2 regions of the Mitsuokella sp. AF21-1AC genome follow, and region 2 is predicted to be linked to the other one. Evidence: a T-box and tRNA genes for the amino acid it is inferred to sense, from the RefSeq annotation. Region 2 holds a T-box; the other holds one or more tRNA genes.

Region 1 (3,413 bases), on a different contig from region 2:
GGCTCACGTATTCCATGGCGGCACTCCTGGTCTTTTATCATGCGACGGAACGGGGCGATGGCTGCCTGCTTGGCCATCGCGGTGAACAGGTGTATGAGATCCATGATGATGCGGATAAGCTGGAGCAGATTGCCGCCTGGGCAGCCCTGCCGGATGCAGAATACGTCGATCATATCCTGAAATCCGCAGACTGGTGGGGGGAGGACCTCACGGCCATTCCGGGCTTTGCGGCAGCCGTGCAGGATCACTTCCAGAAGATCCGGACATATGGTGCAAAAGCTTACATTGAATCTTTGGGAAAAGAGGAATGAGATGGAACAGCTGATCAGGATTCATCCTGCGGATAATGTGGCAGTGGCTGTTTCTGCCTTGAAACAAGGTGAGACGGTTGCGTCAGCGGGGAAAAACATCGTGGTGCGGCAAGATATCCCTGCTGGTCATAAAATGGCCATTGTGCCGATAGCAGCAGGTGAAGATGTCATCAAGTACGGTTTTCCCATCGGGCAGGCGACCGTGGCGGTTCAGCCGGGCGAGTGGATGCATACGCACAATGTCAAAAGCAAGTTGGGAGACCTGCTGGAGTATCGCTATGAACCGCAGAAGGCACCGGCATGGCAGCCGGCAGAGGACCGGGTTCATACCTTCCAGGGCTATGAGCGCCGCGATGGCCGTGTCGGAATCCGCAATGAAGTATGGATTATCCCGACCGTCGGCTGCGTCAATGCGATAGCGCGGGAGATTGAGAAACGGGCTCAGGCTTTTGTCGGTCCGCATGTGGATGGGATTTACGCCTACAGCCATCCTTACGGCTGTTCGCAGCTGGGCGATGATTTGTGCTATACGCAGAAGTTCCTGGCAGGACTGGCACATAATCCCAATGCGGGCGGGGTATTGCTTTTGGGGCTCGGTTGTGAAAACAACAAGATGGACGCGATGCGCCAGATGCTCACCGGTGTGGACGAAGCGGGAATCAAGTTCCTCATTTGTCAGGAAGCAGAAGACGAAGTGGAAGAAGGTGTGCGCCTGGTAAGGGAATTGGCGGCTCATGCGGCTGAAACGAAACGGACGACGCAACCGTTGGCGAAATTGTGCATCGGCGTAAAATGCGGCGGCTCCGATGGATTTTCCGGCCTGACGGCCAATCCCCTGGTCGGGTCCGTTGTCAATCGTGTCACGGCAGCGGGCGGCACGGCTCTGCTGACCGAAGTGCCGGAAATGTTCGGTGCGGAAACCTTGCTGATGAACCGCTGCAGGAATGAAGCGGTGTTCCGGAAGACCGTGCGCCTCATCAACGGGTTCAAGACGTATTTCCAGAAACACGGCGAGAAAATCAATGAGAATCCGTCACCAGGCAATAAGGCAGGCGGCATCACGACTCTGGAGGATAAGTCTCTGGGCTGTGTACAAAAAGGCGGCATCGCTCCCGTGGAAGATGTGCTGCTTTATGGCGAACCCGTAAAAGAAAAGGGCCTGTCGCTTTTGCAGGCACCTGGAAATGATCTTGTTTCTTCGAATGCGCTGGCCGCTTCCGGTGCGCAGATGGTGCTTTTTACGACAGGACGCGGCACGCCGTTTTCCTGTCCGGTCCCCACGCTCAAGATTGCGAGCAACAGCCGTCTGGCCTCGTTTAAAGCGGACTGGATTGATTTCAATGCCGGCAGACTCCTGAGCGGCGAGAGCATGGAAGCTTTGTCCGAGGAATTCCTGCAATTCATTTTGAATGTGGCTTCAGGAACGTGCCATACGAAATCCGAGGCCTTGGACAAGCATGAACTGGCCATCTTCAAAGATGGTGTGACACTTTGATTTCTTGTATTTACTGAACAAGCCCGCAGCATGGGACTTTTGCTGCGGGCTTGTCTTTTGAAGAAGTGCATGTGCATCAATGCGTGAAGAGATACTGGCTCAGCAGCATGTAACGAAGCGGCGAGCCCGACCCAGACCGTGATATAGGAATCGTAATCTCACATTCCTGGAAAAAAAGGCTTGCAATCCTCTCGATTATCCAGTATAATAATACAAGTCGATACGCGAGTATCTGATATTCCTCGATAGCTCAGCCGGTAGAGCACCTGACTGTTAATCAGGCTGTCGCAGGTTCGAATCCTGCTCGAGGAGCCAATGGCTCCATCGTCAAGCGGTTAAGACACCGCCCTTTCACGGCGGGTTCCTGGGTTCGAATCCCATTGGCGTCACCATTCGGGCGATTAGCTCAGCTGGGAGAGCGCTTGCCTTACAAGCAAGATGTCAGCAGTTCGATCCTGTTATCGCCCACCATTTTGTACGCATAGCTGCCGTGAGGCAGCTTTTTTTGTTTTGCTGGTTTATGGGGGAGTGGTATTCGTGCATACGGAAGAACGGCGCCGCCTGCTCTTGGCACGGCTCAGGAAAGCAAAGCAGCCGCTGACCGGGACCAAGCTGGCCCGGGAACTTGAGGTCAGCCGCCAGATCATTGTCGGCGATATCAGTATCCTGCGGGCGCAGGGCGCACAGATCTTTGCCACGCCGCGCGGGTATATCCTGCCGGAGTCCGGTGAGGGGGCGGCGATGCTGGCGACGCTTGTCTGCCGTCATGATGCGGCCGGCATGGAGCCAGAGCTTCAGGCCATCGTCGACAATGGCGGTGCCGTGCTTGATGTCATCGTCGAACATCCTGTTTACGGGGCAATTCGCGGCGATCTCCTGCTTGAGAGCCGCCGCGATATCCGTCGCTTCCTGACGAAGATGAAGAAGTGCCAGGCCAATCCGCTGCTGGTCGTGACGGGCGGCATCCACATGCATACCGTCCGCATCCCCGACGAGGAGACTCTGGCGGCCATCCGTGACGATTTGCGGAACCTTGGTATCCTTGTGGAGGACGAGGTGAAGCACAGCGGCGTTAAATAGATGGAATTGCGTCAAAACATGGTTCGTAGTATAATGTAAGCATTAGTCACGAGGTGACGATTGCCTGGAAGGGAAGGAACATACGATGCAGGAATTGCTCAAAGAAATGCATGCCTGGATGGATGCCTATATGAAATCGTTCCATACCGATGACGAAGAAGTGATGCAGGGAATCCGCATCAAGGAAATCCATACGGGGTACGTAACCACCCATGCCATCGCCCTGGCAAAACATCTGCACCTTTCTGCGCATGATGTTGCCCTGGCGGAAATCATGGGTCTTTTTCATGATGTGGGGCGCTTTCGCCAGTACAGCCTCTACAAGACCTTCAATGATGCCGAGTCGGAAGATCACGCGGATCTTGGGCTCAAGGTCCTGTCGGAGCTTGACTTCATGAAGAAGCTGGCCCCCGAGGATGAGGAGCTCGTGCGGTTCGCGATTTCACGCCACAATAAAAAGGAAATCGGCCCGGTGGCGGACCGGCGCCATCTTGTCTTTGCCCAGATCATCCGCGATGCCGATAAGC
Region 2 (3,413 bases):
AGGATGAATACGATGGAAAAAGATTGGATACCAGATATCTACAGCGATGTCCCGGTGGCGTATGTAGTCTATAAGCTGATCTTCGCCGAGGATGGCAAGACCGTGCAGGACGCGCAGTACGTCTTTGTCAACAAGATTTACTGCGAGATGGCGGGGCTGACAAAAGAAGAGCTTTTGGGGAAGCGCTTCTTGGAGGCCTACGAGAATGCGGACCTCGTCTGGATGACGTACTGCACGAGGGCGTATCAGGCGGGCAGGGCCATCCGTGACTGCATCTATGCGCCGGAGATCGATCATTGGCTGGATTTCACGATCATGCCGCTCGAGCAGCCGGGCTATGTCGCTTACACATTCATGAATGTCGATCTCGACCGTGCGCGGCAGCTGCAGATGAAGCGCGAGTACACGACGAACGACATCATCCTGCGCATCTCGAAGATTCTCAACGGCGAGGACGATTACGAGACGGCGATGAACCACGCGCTGCGGGAGCTCAGCCATGTGCTGCACCCGGACCGTCTCTACATCCTCGAGACGGATGGAGAGACCGTCTCGAATACCTTTGAGTGGTGTGCGCCGGGGGTTCAGCCGGAGATGGATACGCTGCAGCATCTTGACTATCAGACGTACATTGGCGGCTGGGAGAAGTTCCTCGAGAAGGCGTCGAGCGTCATCATCGAGAATATCGAGGTTTTGAGGGACGACGATCCCGTCGACTACTGGAACCTCAAGCGTCAGGGCATTGAGCGCATCATCGACGCGCCGTTCTATCACGCGGGCGAGCTCATCGGTTACCTCGGCGTCGACAACTATGAGAAGAGTGAACTTGTCAATACGGTCACGGTGCTCGAGACGGTGTCGTACTTCATCGCCTCGAAGATCACGAACCATCGCCTCATGGTGGAGCTCGAGCGTGCGAGCCGCTACGATGCGCTGACAGGGCTGCACAACCGCAACGCCTGTATCGAGAAGATTGACTTCCTGACGCAGCATTCGAGCTATGCGGGCATCGTCTACGCGGACGTCAACGGCCTCAAGGAAATCAACGACACGCGTGGTCATCAGGCAGGAGATGAAGCGTTGAAGCGAGTGGCCCGGCTGCTCGCGAAGTGCTACGGCCTTGAGAACACCTACCGCATGGGCGGCGATGAATTCCTCGTGCTGATGCCGCTCGTCACAGCACTCGATTTCAAGAACAGCTTCCGCCGCCTGCGCGAGCTGGTCGGCCGTGAACAGGACTTGTCCATTGCCCTCGGCAGCGACTGGGTATCCGATACCGCGCACCTGAACGAAGCCATCTGTCGCACCGACCAGCGCATGTACAGCGACAAGGTCGAGTATTACAACCGCCACGGCAAAAAAATCCACGACCGCCACATCCCGCACGAGTTCCGTCAATCCACCGAAACAGAATCACCTGTTTCCGACTAACGGCATGGAACATCCGCACAAGAGCCTTGGAACGCACCGTTTTCCAGGGTTTTTATGTTTTTTTAGTGGCAAAGTTTCTTTTATGAGATCAGGTCTTTTCCTGAGATAAGCCGGATATACTTTTACCGAAGACATGCTGGTTGCAATTTTTTTTTGCATGTGATAAGATGATTTCCATATAAAGCAAAGACGATGAGGAAGAAGAGTACGCGCCTGGCCTGGTGCAGAGAGGGGACGGCTGGTGAGAGTCCCGGCAGGAGGGTGCGGAAGGTAGCTTCGGAGTTTTCCGGCTGAACGTCAGTAGGCGGGGACGTGGGCGGCGTTAACGCGAGAGTCATGCGGCCGTGGCTGCATGAGAAGATTGGTGGTACCACGAAGGCAGGCGCTTTCGTCCTTTTGGACGGAGGCGCTTTATTTTTTTGAGGAGGATTCGTATGCCAGAGAAAGAAGAGCTCGGGAACAACATCCCGAAGGTTTATGACCCGCAGTCGTTTGAGAAGAAATGGTATGAGTTCTGGGAGAAGAACAAGTTCTTCCATGCCGAGGTCGACAAGAGCAAGAAGCCGTACAGCATGGTCATCCCGCCGCCAAATGTCACGGGCCAGCTGCACATGGGCCATGCGCTCGACAATACGCTGCAGGATATCCTGATCCGCTACCATCGCATGCAGGGCTACAACACGGTCTGGATCCCGGGCTGTGACCACGCCGGCATCGCGACGCAGGCCAAGGTTGAGGCCGCTCTGCGCAAAGAAGGCACGAACCGCTATGAACTCGGCCGCGAGAAATTCCTCGAGCGCGTCTGGGACTGGAAGGAGAAGTTCGGCAGCCGCATCATGTTCCAGCTGCGTTCGCTCGGCTCTTCGCTTGACTGGGACCGCGAGCGCTTCACGATGGACGAGGGCTGCAGCCGCGCCGTCCGCGAGGTCTTCGTCAGCCTCTACGAAAAAGGACTCATCTATCAGGGCACGCGCATCACGAACTGGTGCCCGTCGTGCAACACGGCCATCTCGGACATCGAGGTCGAGCACGAGACGGAGCAGGGCCACCTCTGGCATCTGCGCTATGAGGTAGAGGGAGAGCCGGACAAGTATGTCGAGATCGCGACGACGCGTCCGGAGACGATGTTCGGCGATACGGGCGTCGCCGTCCATCCGGATGACGAGCGCTACAAAGATCTCGTCGGCAAGACGCTGATCCTGCCGGTCGTCGGCCGCCGCATCCCGCTGTTCGCCGATGAATACGTCGACAAGAACTTCGGCACGGGCGCCGTCAAGGTTACGCCGGCGCACGATCCGAACGACTTCGAGATGGGCCAGCGCCATCACCTCGAGGAAATCAAGGTCATTGGCAACACGGGCAAGATGCTCGAGGGTGCCGGCAAGTATGCGGGCATGGACCGCTATGAATGCCGCAAGGCTCTCGTCAAGGAGCTCGAGGAGACGGGCGTGCTCGTCTCGGTCGAGGATCATGAGCATTCCGTCGGCCATTGCTCGCGCTGCCATTCGACGATTGAGCCGCTCGTCTCGAAGCAGTGGTTCGTCAAGATGGAGGGCCTCGCAAAACCGGCCATCGAGGCGGTAAAGGACGGACGCATCCAGTTCGTGCCGGAACGCTTCACGAAGACGTACATCAACTGGCTCGAGAACATCCGCGACTGGTGCATCTCGCGTCAGCTCTGGTGGGGCCACCGCATCCCGGCCTGGTACTGCGATGACTGCGGCGAGACGAGCGTTTCGCGCACGGATCTCACGGAGTGCCCGCACTGTCACAGCAAGCATATCCATCAGGATGAGGACGTGCTCGACACATGGTTCAGCTCGGGCCTCTGGCCGTTCGAGACGTTCGGCTGGCCGGACAAGACGCCGGAGCTCGAGCAGTTCTACCCGACGGCGACGCTCGTCACGGGCTATGACATCATCTTCTTCTGGGTCGCACGCATGGTCATGATGGGCCTGGAGTTCGGCAAGGACATCCCGTTC

What was found. The T-box of region 2 lies ahead of DWX75_RS00440 (valine--tRNA ligase). A T-box ahead of a tRNA ligase gene usually reads a tRNA of that ligase, here a tRNA-Val.
Region 1: it encodes a tRNA-Val, which carries the amino acid that the T-box ahead of DWX75_RS00440 (valine--tRNA ligase) is inferred to sense. The anticodon was not compared.

What each region holds. Positions count from the first base shown of each region.
Region 1 covers NZ_QRVW01000014.1:23,167-26,579, forward strand. Annotated here, with positions in the region: gene DWX75_RS06615 (tagaturonate reductase) at 1-311, shown strand, start outside; gene DWX75_RS06620 (UxaA family hydrolase) at 313-1,806, shown strand; tRNA gene DWX75_RS06625 (tRNA-Asn) at 2,046-2,121, shown strand; tRNA gene DWX75_RS06630 (tRNA-Glu) at 2,124-2,198, shown strand; tRNA gene DWX75_RS06635 (tRNA-Val) at 2,202-2,277, shown strand; gene DWX75_RS06640 (transcription repressor NadR) at 2,344-2,886, shown strand; gene DWX75_RS06645 (HD domain-containing protein) at 2,972-3,413, shown strand, end outside.
Region 2 covers NZ_QRVW01000001.1:85,001-88,413, forward strand. Annotated here, with positions in the region: gene DWX75_RS00435 (sensor domain-containing diguanylate cyclase) at 13-1,431, shown strand; T-box leader at 1,615-1,830, shown strand; gene DWX75_RS00440 (valine--tRNA ligase) at 1,866-3,413, shown strand, end outside.